3 regions of the Paenibacillus sp. MAH-35 genome follow, and region 3 is predicted to be linked to each of the others. Evidence: riboswitches for the same ligand, from Rfam matches in the RefSeq annotation. Region 3 holds a riboswitch; each other region holds the start of a gene.
The links. A riboswitch is a leader RNA that binds a small molecule or an ion and turns the genes downstream of it on or off. The one in region 3 is predicted to bind cyclic di-AMP.

Region 1 (4,315 bases), on a different contig from region 3:
TCGCTTCCTCGGAAATCGCCGCCGTCCAGGCCATAAGCGGAAAGATCCCCGGAAGCAGCATGTTAAGCGGCGATCCGGACGGGTCGTTCACCGCCCACATATCGAACCGGTGTTCAGCGGTGAAAAACAGCAGCGACTGCACTCCTAGCAAACCGAAGGCGAGCAGGTAGCCCCGTTTCATGCTGGACAGCGTATGAGCCCCGAAGCCCGGCTCTCTCCATCGCGGCCACAGCCGTCTTCCTTGTTCCCGCCACAGCGGATCGCCGGCGGCGAACGAGAAGTAACAGATGATCGCCATGATCGTCACGACGACCGTCATCAGAATCATGGTGACGACGGCGGCTTCAGTTGAGAAGAAGGGGTCCATGCCTTCGGCTTCGAGTGTTTTGAAGGCGGGAATCATATTGATATTGTTGATCCAGTACAACACCAGAAAGGTGGCCGTTAAGCCGATCCCCCGGACGAACGAGATCTGTTTCCGGTAAGCGATCGCAATGGCGATGGCGGCCAGCCCCATGACCGATGACAGGATCAAATTCCACTGCGTCATCGCCGAGGCCGCCTGGTCCTGCCGTTTGACCCAGTCGAGATGGCTTTGCGGAATCCGGAACTCGTTATAATAGGCGGTTGCCTGCCCGCCCCGGACCTCCACTACCTTCAGCAGCTTGGCGCCGCCGATCGTACCTGCGCGATGCTCGAATACGAACCGGTGGGGCGTAGCGGCGTTCGGCCGGAGCGAGCTGTAGTCAGAGAGGGAGAGTCCGTCCTTCCGCAGCACCTCTTCGGCAATCCGGCGGCCTACCTCGACCGACGGGGCGTTCTCCCGGCTGCTCTTCCTCCACCCGATGACGGCGCCGCTTGTCATATGTACATCGACGACATATTCGGCTCCGCGCCCGTCCGTCAGATCGACGCGATAATAATCGATCGGAGCCCGTTCCTGAAACCGGGATTTGTAATCCGCGACCCGCTTCTCCTTCTGGATATAGCCGCTCAGCAGCTTGTCGGACTGGTAGACGACGAACGTGCTGGAAGCCGGATAACCGGTCAACTCTGCGATATGCGCCTTTGCGGCGTCCGCTGCCGCTTGCTTGGATACGGTCGGCATCGTCTCGGTTAAGATGTCGGGCTCTTTGTTTCCCGTAAAAAAAGACCACCAGTTGGTGATGACGAATAAGAGGATGCCGATAACAGCAAAAGTTCCCAGCATGGATGAAAACGGGCGTTTCATGGATCCCTCCCGAACTTTTTTTCTAACGTAACATACTTTTTTTCGAAATGCCACTTAAACGGAAGCAACGGAGGTAGGGACAATGAAAAGAGGCAGGCACGCTTGTTATTCGGCCGGAAGCCGCCGATTCCTCCATGTTTTTAAGCGAATGCCGGCTTTGTGCAAGCGGGTGCGGCGGGATTATAATCGAGTTCGTCAAGTATTATTCGCTTCTGCTTCAGAGCCGCTACTGCCAGCGCACCATTACGCGAAGACCGGACTCTAATCTGAAAAGCGGAATAAGAAACTCTACAACACGAGCCGTTTAAGGTGCGCGCATCGCAGCGGACTCTCATATCAAGCCGAATTTCTTAATGAAAACGGGGGAACCATTCAAGTAGGAGCAGTTTTGCGGTGTCCGAGAAAACCGCAAGTTTTGCTCATGGGGTGAATTTCGCAGCACCGTTCCCAGCAGCGGCAAGCGAAAAGGGTGCCTTACAACCCGAATCCGTCAGCTAACCTCGTAGGCTTCAGTTTGGAAACCACACCGGACAAACGGCATTGGGATTCCAATGTCTTTTTTTGTTGTTCCTGCAAACTACGATCCGTCTTGCCGATCGGAGAGGTGACCCTGCTTGAAACCACTTATAGGGTTCAGAAGGCTTACGCCGCCGCAATTTCTTGTTCTGGGCTTCGCACTGATTATTTTTTCGGGCGGGCTGCTGCTGTCTTTGCCCGTGTCCACAACGAACGGGGAAGGTTTGCCTCTGGTGGATGCTCTATTTACAGCGACCTCGGCTACGTGCGTAACCGGGCTGGTTGTCGTTGACACGGGAACGTATTTTACCGTATTTGGTCAAGTAGTCATTATGGCGCTTATTCAGGTCGGGGGACTCGGTTTCATGACGATGTCAACGCTGATCGCGCTCGTCCTGCGCAAGCGGATCTCGCTAAGGGAACGGCTGATTCTGCAGGAAGCAATGAATCAGGTTTCGATGGAAGGGATCGTGCGGCTGATCCGCAAAGTATTGCTGTATTCCTTGACGATTGAGCTTGCAGCCGCTGCACTGTTCGCGATTCGCTGGTCGTTCGACTATAGCGCCGGCCGTGCGGTTTATATGGGAGTGTTCCACGCGGTTTCGATGTTTAATAACGCCGGATTCGATCTTTTCGGCCATTTTCGGAGTCTGATGCCTTATGCGGACGACCCGCTGATTAATATCGTCGCCATGTCGCTTATTATTTTGGGGGGCATCGGCTTTATCGTAATCTCGGATCTGATGGAATACGGAAAGAAACGCAAGCTGTCACTTCACTCCAAAGTCGTGCTTAGCATGACCGGGTTTCTGATCGTATTCGGAGCGATCGTCATCTTTTTATTCGAATATACGAATCCGAAGACGCTTGGGGCTTTGAACGGCACGGGCAAAGTGCTCGCCTCCTTTTTTCAGTCGGTGACGCCACGCACCGCGGGGGCCAATACGCTCGACATCGCAGGACTCCGGCAAGCGACACAATTTTTTATCATTATATTGATGTTTATCGGCGCGTCCCCGGGTTCGACCGGCGGGGGAATCAAGACGACCACCTTTACGACGCTGATCGGCGCCGTCATCGCGATGATCCGGGGCAAGGAAGATATCGTCCTGTTTCGTTACCGGCTGGCCAAAGACCGGATTTACAAAGCGATTACGCTTACGATCCTCGCCTTGTTCCTGGTCGTATTTATGACGATGCTGCTCTCTACGACGGAGGACCATTCCTTCCTAATGATCTTATTCGAAGTGACGTCGGCTTTCGGTACCGTCGGCTTATCGATGGGTCTGACTCCGGAGCTGACGGCTTTCGGTAAAATCATTATTATGATCACGATGTTTGCGGGCCGGCTTGGACCGATTACGCTGGCTTACGCGCTGCAGCCTAAAACGGAGAGAGAACTATATAGACATCCGGAAGGTAAAATTATTATCGGATAGGAGAAGTTTTTACGATGAAAATGAAACAATTTGCAGTGATCGGTCTGGGGAGGTTCGGCTCCAGTCTCGCCCGGGAGCTGACCAACAACGGATTTGAGGTGCTCGGCGTCGACAGGGACGAAGAGGCTGTCAGCGAAATGTCTGAGGTGCTGACCCACGCGATCGTCGCGGACTCGACGGACGAAGAGACGCTGCGTTCGATCGGAATCCGCAACTTCGATTGCGTCATCGTTGCGATCGGAGACGATATTCAGGCAAGCATCATGACGGCGATTTTGCTGAAGGATCTCGGTGTCGAGATGGTCGTGGCGAAGGCGCTGTCCGTGCTGCACGGCAAAGTGCTGGAGCGGCTGGGCGTGGACCGGATCATCTATCCCGAGCGCGATATGGGCATCCGGGTTGCGCACCAGCTCGTGAACCCAAATCTGCTCGACTACATCGAGCTGTCCAAAGACTACACGATCGCAGAGATATCGGCGCCCAAATGTTTGAACGGCAAGACGCTCGAGGAGCTGAACCCGCGGGCCAAATACGGCTGCAGTGTGGTGGCGATCAACAAGAAGGACGGCGTCATTATAGCGCCGACTGCCACCGACGTTATTAATGAACGGGATGTCATGGTTATAATCGGGACGAACAAGCAGATCGAGTCGTTCGAGGAGGAGCTGGTTGGCTCATAAGGCCGGGCCGGTTCGGTTCGATTGGGACCGCCGGATCGGCCGCGGGGATGCTGCGGTTGCTGCGGGACGCTGCCTCGCGAGCGGCTTCAGCCGAGCTCGCCTTTGACTGCGGCGTAATATTCCTTCGCCTTTTCGACCCAGCGGAGCGTGGAAGCACTCTGCATCGATTCCCGGCCGAACAGCAGCGAGGTCGTTCGGGTCGTCTCCTCCAGCTCGGGGATGCTGCGGAGTACGAGGTCGTTGTTGTTCAGCACGGTCTGGCGCAAATACGATTTCGGCAGCAGCGTAGCCGCATTGCATGTGGAGACGAGCCGCAGGATCGCTTCGAACGAATCGATCTCCATTTTAACGTCGGGATAGACGGTATACCGGTGAAATAATTCATCCATTAATATGCGGTACCACGTTCCTTTGGAAAATAAGATCATCGGCAGCTTCTGCAGCTCGTT
Region 2 (4,315 bases), on a different contig from region 3:
CCGGTTGTCGTGTTCCAGAACAATGTATTGTCACCTAGCCCTTCGAATCCGGAACCGTTGTTCGCAGCAGACGAGGTATACTCGTACATCGCTTGCGTCAGGCCGTGAAAGCCCGGATTGGACAGCGTATCGGGATAGCTGAACAGCGCAATTGCCGTTGGAACCAGAATGAGAACAGGCGAAACCAGCATCGTGACGGCAATCAGCTTCATTTCCTTGCCTTCGATTTTTTTGCCCAAAAATTCCGGTGTACGCCCAACCATCAGACCGGAGAGAAACACGCCGATCATCGCATACATCAGTACGTTCATAAAGCCGGCTCCTACGCCGCCAAAAGTCGTATTCAACATCATGTTGGCGATGGTGATCAACCCGGCGATTGGCGTCAGCGTATCATGCATCGCATTGACCGCCCCCGTCTCGGATGCCGTTGTTACGACTGAATATAAGGAAGATAGTGCAACTCCGAAGCGAACCTCCTTGCCCTCCATACTGCCTTGTTCATGCTGAATGCCGATTGCATTCAGAGCCGGATTGCCAGCATGTTCAGCCGTTAGCGAAACGCTCAGCAAAACGATAAAGAGCATTGCCATAGAAACAAACAGTACCCGTCCCTGCTTGGCATTCCCGACCATCTTGCCGTATGCAAAAGGTAGGGATGTCGTAAGTAACATCATTAGCAGGATCTGAATCAAATTACTAATTGCATTAGGGTTTTCAAACGGGTGAGCCGAGTTGACGCCCATAAATCCCCCGCCGTTATTCCCGAGCTCCTTAATGGACAAGAACGAACCCATCGGGCCTCTGGCAATCGTTTGTTCACCGCCTTGAATCGTTTGAGCGACCGCCGCCGGTTCAAGCGTTTGTGGAACGCCTAGCGCAACAAAAATAAGGGCCGTAACAAAAGCAATCGGCAGCAATACCCGTGTAATAGCACGAGTCATATCGACGAAAAAATTGCCTAACGGTTTTCCTGCCAGCCCGCGCATAAAAGCGAACACCGCTGCAAGCGCGGTAGCCGGAGCCGTAAACATCATAAAGACGATCGCAATCATTTGCGACAAGTACGATAATCCGCTCTCCCCGCTGTAGTGCTGCAAATTGGTATTTGTCATAAAGCTGATTGCCGTATTAAAGGCTAGGCTCGGGTCCATATTGGCAATGCCAGCCGGATTCAGCGGCAAAAACGCCTGTGTCCGAAACACGAGATATACGAGCAAAATCATGACGGTATTGCTGACGACTAATGTGGCAGCATATTTTCGCCATGTCTGATTCTCTTGACGAATGCCTCCGATGGCATAAATCCATTTCTCCAATGGACTGTAAAACCGGTCCAGTCCCGTCCGGTTATATTCAAAAGCTCGGGCCATATATAGCCCTGTGGGCCGGGCCAGCAGCAGCACCAGCAGCAATGTAACAACAACGGCAAGGATTCCAGCCATATCACAATACTCCTTCCTGAGAACAGGCGTTTTTTAGAACTTTTCCGGCTTAACCAGAGCGTAAACCAAATAAACAAACAACAGGATCACGACGATACCGAGCGCCCACATCATGCTTCTTCACGCCCTTCCTCGACAACCTTGCCTGCCCAAGCAGCGAGGCCTATCATGGCTGCAGCCAGTATAGCAACCAGTGCAATCATTCCGATATCCAACATACTTTCACGTCTCCTTTACAGGCTTTACGTTTACTCGCTTAACAGAAAGGACAAGTCCGTCCCTTGTGATAAAATTACGTACTTCGCACCAAGCCCTTTGTAGATGAGCCGGGCATTATTCCCCTGTGTGATGACATAAATCGGCTTTGCCGTCCAGGAACGGCATATTTGAATATACCTGCAGCACAAATCCAAGCTTTGTTCAAACAAGTAAACCTTACCGATCGGCAGCTCGGGGACCAGTAGTGAACGACTGTCTTTTGTATCCACCATAAGAATGTCCTCTACTCCCATTTCCTCCAGAGCTTGCTTCTCCGCTTTATTGTAGGTTAATGCAGCATAATGCGATCCCTTTGCCGCCAGCACCCGCAGAAATGCTAGACCGGCTTCGGTAGGCGCTGAAACGAGAAGATAATCGTCTTGATCGTTCACGTGTGTCCCTCCTATCCCTACACGGGGAGGCAACAAAAAAGAAGCTAACGAATTGAGATTGCTCTTCCTCAACTTCCAAGGCAAAGCGAGTAAACCCGTGTCTAGTTATAATAAATGTTGCCTCTCTTATGTCGCTTGCGTAGTTAGTTAATTACAAAAAAACCACAGGAGGCCTAAGCCCTGTGGTCGGAAGTTACGATCACAAGCTTCATCATCCTCTCTCCATAAGCAACGCTATTTTCCAAAGAGTTGCTCTTGCTTACGAGGTTAGCTGACGGATTCGGGCGGTGAGAGTCGCCCTACCTGCAACCGGGTCATATTCCGGCGGCAGGATTCACCCCGTACGGATGCTCGCTCTCACACAAGCTTCCGTGATTGGTTCCCCCGTTTGCCTGAAAGGCAATTCAGCACAGTGAATCATTGAATTCATGAACCGAATGTTACTCCCCATGCAAATAATTGTAAAGCGAGCCGCGAGGTAAATTGGTTTCATTTTCTTCTCTACATCTCGATCTGATTCCCTGGCCTCTATTTCCTTCATCTCCCTCCTTCACACGCCGTTTTTCGATCTTTTCCATCATTTTTACGGAACTTTTACCCCCTGGAACCATTTCTTTTGCGCAGTATTTACAGTACGCTAATGGTGAGTTTGAGACTGTCGATTAAATGTGTAGAAGTGTTATCTGGCCGTTCCAAGTGAAAAGTTGCCTTCTTCTGCTCAGACAGGTTGTCCGGAATCCCTTTATTTAAATGGAATTTAAGGTTTGGGATTCCGAACAAAACTCGCCAGAAGGCAATCTTTTCACTTTCCACTTGGTTGTTCATAATGAATCGACAGTCTCAGTTTTAGTCATAAGCGCAGCAGGAGGTTCAGCCATGCCCTTTTTTCATACCAAGCACGATTTGCGTCCTTACATCACTACCGCGCTGCTAATTGCGGGAATGACGATCCTAATACAACCTTTCGGGCTCGCCTTTGATTTGGCCAATATTTCGCTGATCTACTTGCTTCCGGTGCTTCTTAATGCGGTAGTTTGGGGACTGCGTCCGGCTTTCTTCGCCGCTTTCCTGGGCGTATTGTCCTTTGATTTCTTTTTTGTACCGCCGGTGCTCAGTTTTACCGTCGCGGATCTTAGGTATTTGATTTCCTTTGCCGTTTATATAGCAGTTGCGGTATTAACCGCCAGCTTGGCAGCCCGGCTCAAACAGCAGGTGCTCTACTCCAAGCAAAAAGAGAAGCAAACCGCCACGCTTTATGCGCTCAGTAAACAGATTAGCTCTGCCGTCGATATGCCGTCATTGCTGGACCGTTTTTCCCGACAGCTATCTGAAATCCTGAAAATGGACGTAACGATCTATCTGGCTGAAAACAACAATGAGCTTACGCTCGCCCGTCGTTCCAGCCCATTTTCCCATCATGTACAGGAACAAGCCGAGCTTGCGCTTGCTAAACGCGTCTACAAAGAAGGTACGTCATTGGAAAAAAGAATTTCACATACCGGAGGACTCATCGGGCATTTTATCCCGCTTCAGATTGAGGAACAAAGATTCGGAGTTATGGTTCTTATTTCCAAGCACGAGCGAAGCGAAACCTTACCGGAACAAGCCTTGTTATTTGAAGCGGTTGGCGGGTTGGCGGCCAGTGCAGTCGCACGTGTCAAGTTCGAGGAAGAGGCAAAGCTGGCCCATCTGACTGCCGAATCCGAGCGGCTTCGCATCGCCATATTGAACTCCGTCTCGCACGAGCTTCGTACACCGCTCGCAGCCATTATCGGTTCGGCAACCGGGCTGATCGATGGCGAGAAACTGTTTACCGCCGAGGAACGAATGGAACTTCTTGTGACCATTCGCGATGGCGCGCTTCGTATGAATCGGTTGGTTTTGAATTTGCTGGGTATGGCCCGGCTCGAAGGCGGCATGCTTACCTTACGGAAAGATGAGTGCGAATTGGAGGAAATCATCGGCTCTACCTTCATGCAGTTGAAAGGCTACCAGGAGCATCGCACGATCCGCCTTGCCCTGCCCGATGAAATCCCCATCGTTCTTGGCGATGAAGCTCTGCTTGAGCAAATGCTGATCAATGTGATCAGCAATGCGATCAAATATAGCCCCGATTACAGCGAGATCATCCTGTCTGTCAAGGCAGGCAGTGAATTCGTCGAACTAACTGTTGCCGATGAAGGTGTCGGGCTTAAGGAAGACGAGTTGGAGCGCATTTTC
Region 3 (4,315 bases):
TTGATTGCGTTACCGGAAGCGTTACGAGTACCGATCCCTTTATCCGCCGGGCTGTAGGTCGGAAGATCGGCATCCCAGCCTTCCGGAAGCTCGCCGGCTACGGCTGCCTTAAATTGCTTGGCCAGTTCCGGATACGCCTTCTCGTATTTGGCGAATAGCTCGTTCCAAGCCAGCTCTGCCTGCTCGCCTTGCGATTTCAGACGGGCAAAATGCGCAGCAACTTCCGAAGGGACGTGGAAATGTTGATCTTCCGGCCACTCGTAAGCTTTCTTGGTGAGCGCGACCTCGTCTACGCCGAGCGGTGATCCGTGAGGTCCCACATGACCGCCTTTACCGGCTTTGTTCGGGCTTCCGTAGCCGATTACAGTTTTCACTTCAATCAGCGAAGGACGCGGGTCCTGCTGCGCTTCCCTTACAGCCGCATTGATCGCGGCCAGATCGTTGCCGTCCTCGACGCGGACATAGTGCCAGTTGTAGCCTTCGAAGCGGGCTTTTGCATTTTCGGAGAACGACAAGTTCAGCTCGCCGTCCAGCGATATATCGTTCGAATCGTACAGGACGATCATTTTGCCGAGCTGCAGATGGCCGGCAAGCGAAGCCGCTTCGCTGGAGATCCCCTCCATCAGGTCTCCGTCGCCGCAAATAACATATGTATAGTGATCGATAATGTTCATATCGTCACGGTTATAAGTAGCCGCCATATGAGCTTCAGCCATCGCCATACCGACGGCGCTTGCAAACCCTTGTCCGAGCGGACCGGTCGTTGCGTCTACGCCCGCCGTGTGGCCGTACTCCGGATGACCCGGCGTCTTGCTGCCCCATTGACGGAAATTTTGCAAATCTTCCATAGACAAATCGTAGCCGCTTAGATGAAGCAGGCTGTAAAGCAGCATCGAGCCGTGCCCTGCCGACAGAACAAAACGGTCGCGGTCGATCCATTCCGGATTGGCCGGATTATGTTTCATCAGGTTAGCGTAGAGCGCGTATCCCATCGGAGCTGCTCCCATCGGCATGCCGGGGTGCCCCGAATTCGCTTTTTGCACCGCATCAATAGACAGCGTGCGGATCGTATCGATCGCCAATTGATCAATCGATTTCGTTTGAGACGTCATCGTTCCATTCCTCCCAAAAATCGGTATTCGCCGCGTGCCGGGTGTCTACCCTGCGCGAACCCCCTTCTTCGTCCAGCGGACACTTTCAGTCGCTTGCATTATTGTACCACTTGATTTGCTTGTTTGCCACAGAACCAAGGCAAAATGCGGTGTCGATTTACAAAACTCCCCCGGATGAAAGGACAGCTCCTGCAGGCATGTCCGTAACTTCCGGGGGAATTGACGTTTTTTTAATTTTGTAAACACGACGCTTCTTCCGTCCTTCAAAGGAACGCCGGCTGTTTCTTATTGTAACAAAACGATGACTGGTTCATGCGCTGTCTGTGAGGGCATACTGCCAAAACATTGTACATTCCCAATAGAAAATGACCTTGTATTAGTTCGCAATAAACTCCTGCACCCATTCGCCGTTATAATACGCGACGCCGATCTTCGTGAAGTTCGGGCTCATAATATTTTGACGGTGACCCGGGCTGTTCATCCAGGCGTTCATCACTTCCTGCGGATTGCGCTGGCCTTTGGCGATATTTTCGCCGGCATATGTGTAACGGATTCCGTAAGAACGCATCATATCGAACGGCGAACCGTAAGTCGGCGAGTTGTGATCAAAATAGTTGTTGTTGTACATATCTTTCGCTTTGTCCATCGCCATCGCCGTCAGTGCCGGATCGTTCGCGAGCGGCTTCAATCCCGCTTTGGCGCGTTCCTGGTTGACCAGGGTCACTACTTGGTCGGCATACGGAGTCGAAGTATCCGCTCCGGAACCGGTGCCTTGTCCTGTTCCGCCGCCGTTTCCGTCCCCGCTGCCATTCCCGCCTCCGTACCACGAACCTGTCCCCGGGATAACGAGCTTCATCCCCGGCCATACTATATTCGGATTCGCCACGTGCGGGTTCGCCTGGATGAGCGACTGCAGGCTGACCCCGTAACGCTGCGATATTTTCCACATCGTGTCGCTATGATTCACCGTGTACGAAGTTGCGGCGAAAGCGGAACTTGTTCCGGCAACTACGCTGAGTGCAAGTACCCCGGCCATTACTGTCTTTTTGAAACGCATGTAAACCATCCTCTCCTTTTTGCGGCCTGCGAGGTTAGCTGACGGATTCGGGTCAAAGAGCAATCACCCGGCCAACAAACGTTGGCTTCACCCCGGTGGATCTGGGTTCCCCCGCGCTTCACAATGAAGCTTCGGCCTGTCCGTATTCCTCATGAAAAGCTCCGACCGTCTTGCCGACCAGCCGTCCTCCATGCGGTTTTCTCATCTTAACACGGGATATACATGTGTTCATTGCATAATGTTTTCCAAGCGGTCTGCACCGTTAATTGATAGGTACTTTTTTGGGGACCCTGCACTTCATTCTAAAATGCTAGGCAAAAAAATCACAACCTCCTATATCCGCATTGTTAGCGAAGATCGAAGGTTGTGTTTCGTTACAAAATGAAGGTTTAATTACTAATTTCTCCCAAAGCGTTCGAGCCAGGTTTTGATTCCGGTTGGATTATAACCCCGCTTATCCGTCCATTCGATGATGCCGTTGTCTAAAAAATCTTGTATCTCTAATAGGTCGCTTCCGTGAGCATAACCTTCCAGCTCGGTGATATAGAATGATTTAAAGCGCACCTCAGATCCGAACTCAGGCGGATTTTTATAGTCGGAACCAAACCAACTTATTGTATATAGCTTATCATCATACCCAACCGCTGTTGCGTATATTTGGGTGATTTCTATTCCATAATCTGTAATTAAACGTTCAATCATATTACTTACATCTTTACGGTCAAATGTAATTGCAAACTGGGCATACTGTTCCGGTATAGTATCCGATTTTGAGTTCGCGTTGTTTCTGTATTGTTTGAGCGCTTCTTTGGAGTTTATATAAGCGGCATCGCTCTTGATTTTGGCTGCTGTCGGTTTCTTCTGCGGTCCATAGTACCGAATGACCGGATCTTCTGATGTGTACCGTTCAGTGGGCCACTGTACCTCCTGCGAATTGTTCCAGGATACGCTCGATATTTTATCGCTAGTGTCTGGCAAATCATTTACAGAGCCATTCGGCTGGGCGAATCTTTGCAGCGATTCTATCGTCACCTGGTGCGTCTCATCGTTCCCCGATCGTTTCCAAAATGTTCGGACAAAATAAGGTGTGTCCGCACGAAGCTGCTCCGGATCCCAAATCGTCGCTTTGATCCGATAACCTTCCGAACTATTCTCCGGAACCCTCTCGAATTTTGCTGCCGGAACGTTCGTGAAAATCGCTTGAGGCTCCAACTCGTCGGGCCGATCCGATCGAAACTCAAATGCAGGAAAACGGATATAATGCTCATGCTTAATAGAAGAGAGCTGCCGGTCCGTCCACTCGAATCGGGCGGCTGCGGCGAACACATCCGTACTGGTTTTGAACGCCTCAAACGAAACGGCAGCAGGTTTATCCCAATTATCAGAATCGGAATTGCGAATGATAGACGGTTCTGCCCCTACAGCCGACAGCCAAATAAGCTGGAATAACAGAACGATGGCAGTAACTATACGTTTCATCTTATCGTTTTCCCTCCAAAGCAAATAATCTACACTCCTTTATCCAAATTATATTCCACATTTTCCTTTCATTTCCTTCTAAATGGAAAAGAACAAATCCTCTTTCTCTTATCTCACCACCTATCCAGAGATCCCTTTGGTTACATATTAAGTCCTTTAACCATTAACAACACGAATAACCCCGTTCAACAAAGATCCGGGGTCATCCGTTTTTGCTAATTAAACTACGAAATCACCTTGCTAAGAAATTCGCGGGTCCGCTCGTTTTGCGGGTCCTCGAACAAGCGGCTTGGCTCGCCTTCCTCCATAATAATCCCCTGATCCATAAACAAGACACGATCGCCGGCTTCTTTGGCAAAACCCATCTCGTGGGTGACGACTGCCATCGTCATGCCTTCCGCGGCCAAATCCTTCATGACGGCCAGCACCTCGCCTACGAGCTCGGGATCGAGCGCTGAGGTCGGCTCGTCGAACAGCATCACCTTTGGGTTCATCGCAAGCGCACGGGCGATCGCCACACGCTGCATTTGCCCGCCTGACAGCTTGCCGGGATACACATCCGCTTTCTCGCGAAGCCCGACTTTATCGAGCAAGACCAGCGCCGATTGGCGGGCCTCCTCCTTGGACTTCTTCCTCACCTTCCTCGGGGCCAGCGTTATGTTATCCA

Region 1: another riboswitch for cyclic di-AMP. It lies ahead of AC3Y2E_RS18660 (TrkH family potassium uptake protein); the one in region 3 lies ahead of AC3Y2E_RS30705 (CAP domain-containing protein).
Region 2: another riboswitch for cyclic di-AMP. It lies ahead of AC3Y2E_RS29785 (hypothetical protein); the one in region 3 lies ahead of AC3Y2E_RS30705 (CAP domain-containing protein).

The regions. Positions count from the first base shown of each region.
Region 1 covers NZ_JBYUPU010000017.1:14,814-19,128, forward strand. The annotation lists gene AC3Y2E_RS18655 (CPBP family intramembrane glutamic endopeptidase) at 1-1,231, opposite strand, end outside; cyclic di-AMP (ydaO/yuaA leader) riboswitch at 1,561-1,755, shown strand; gene AC3Y2E_RS18660 (TrkH family potassium uptake protein) at 1,846-3,186, shown strand; gene AC3Y2E_RS18665 (potassium channel family protein) at 3,201-3,866, shown strand; gene AC3Y2E_RS18670 (LysR substrate-binding domain-containing protein) at 3,953-4,315, opposite strand, start outside.
Region 2 covers NZ_JBYUPU010000046.1:40,302-44,616, forward strand. The annotation lists gene kdpA (potassium-transporting ATPase subunit KdpA) at 1-1,445, opposite strand, end outside; gene kdpF (K(+)-transporting ATPase subunit F) at 1,479-1,559, opposite strand; gene AC3Y2E_RS29785 (hypothetical protein) at 1,694-2,095, opposite strand; cyclic di-AMP (ydaO/yuaA leader) riboswitch at 2,341-2,515, opposite strand; gene AC3Y2E_RS29790 (ATP-binding protein) at 2,972-4,315, shown strand, end outside.
Region 3 covers NZ_JBYUPU010000050.1:36,244-40,558, forward strand. The annotation lists gene tkt (transketolase) at 1-1,112, opposite strand, end outside; gene AC3Y2E_RS30705 (CAP domain-containing protein) at 1,489-2,169, opposite strand; cyclic di-AMP (ydaO/yuaA leader) riboswitch at 2,178-2,316, opposite strand; gene AC3Y2E_RS30710 (hypothetical protein) at 2,566-3,648, opposite strand; gene AC3Y2E_RS30715 (amino acid ABC transporter ATP-binding protein) at 3,873-4,315, opposite strand, start outside.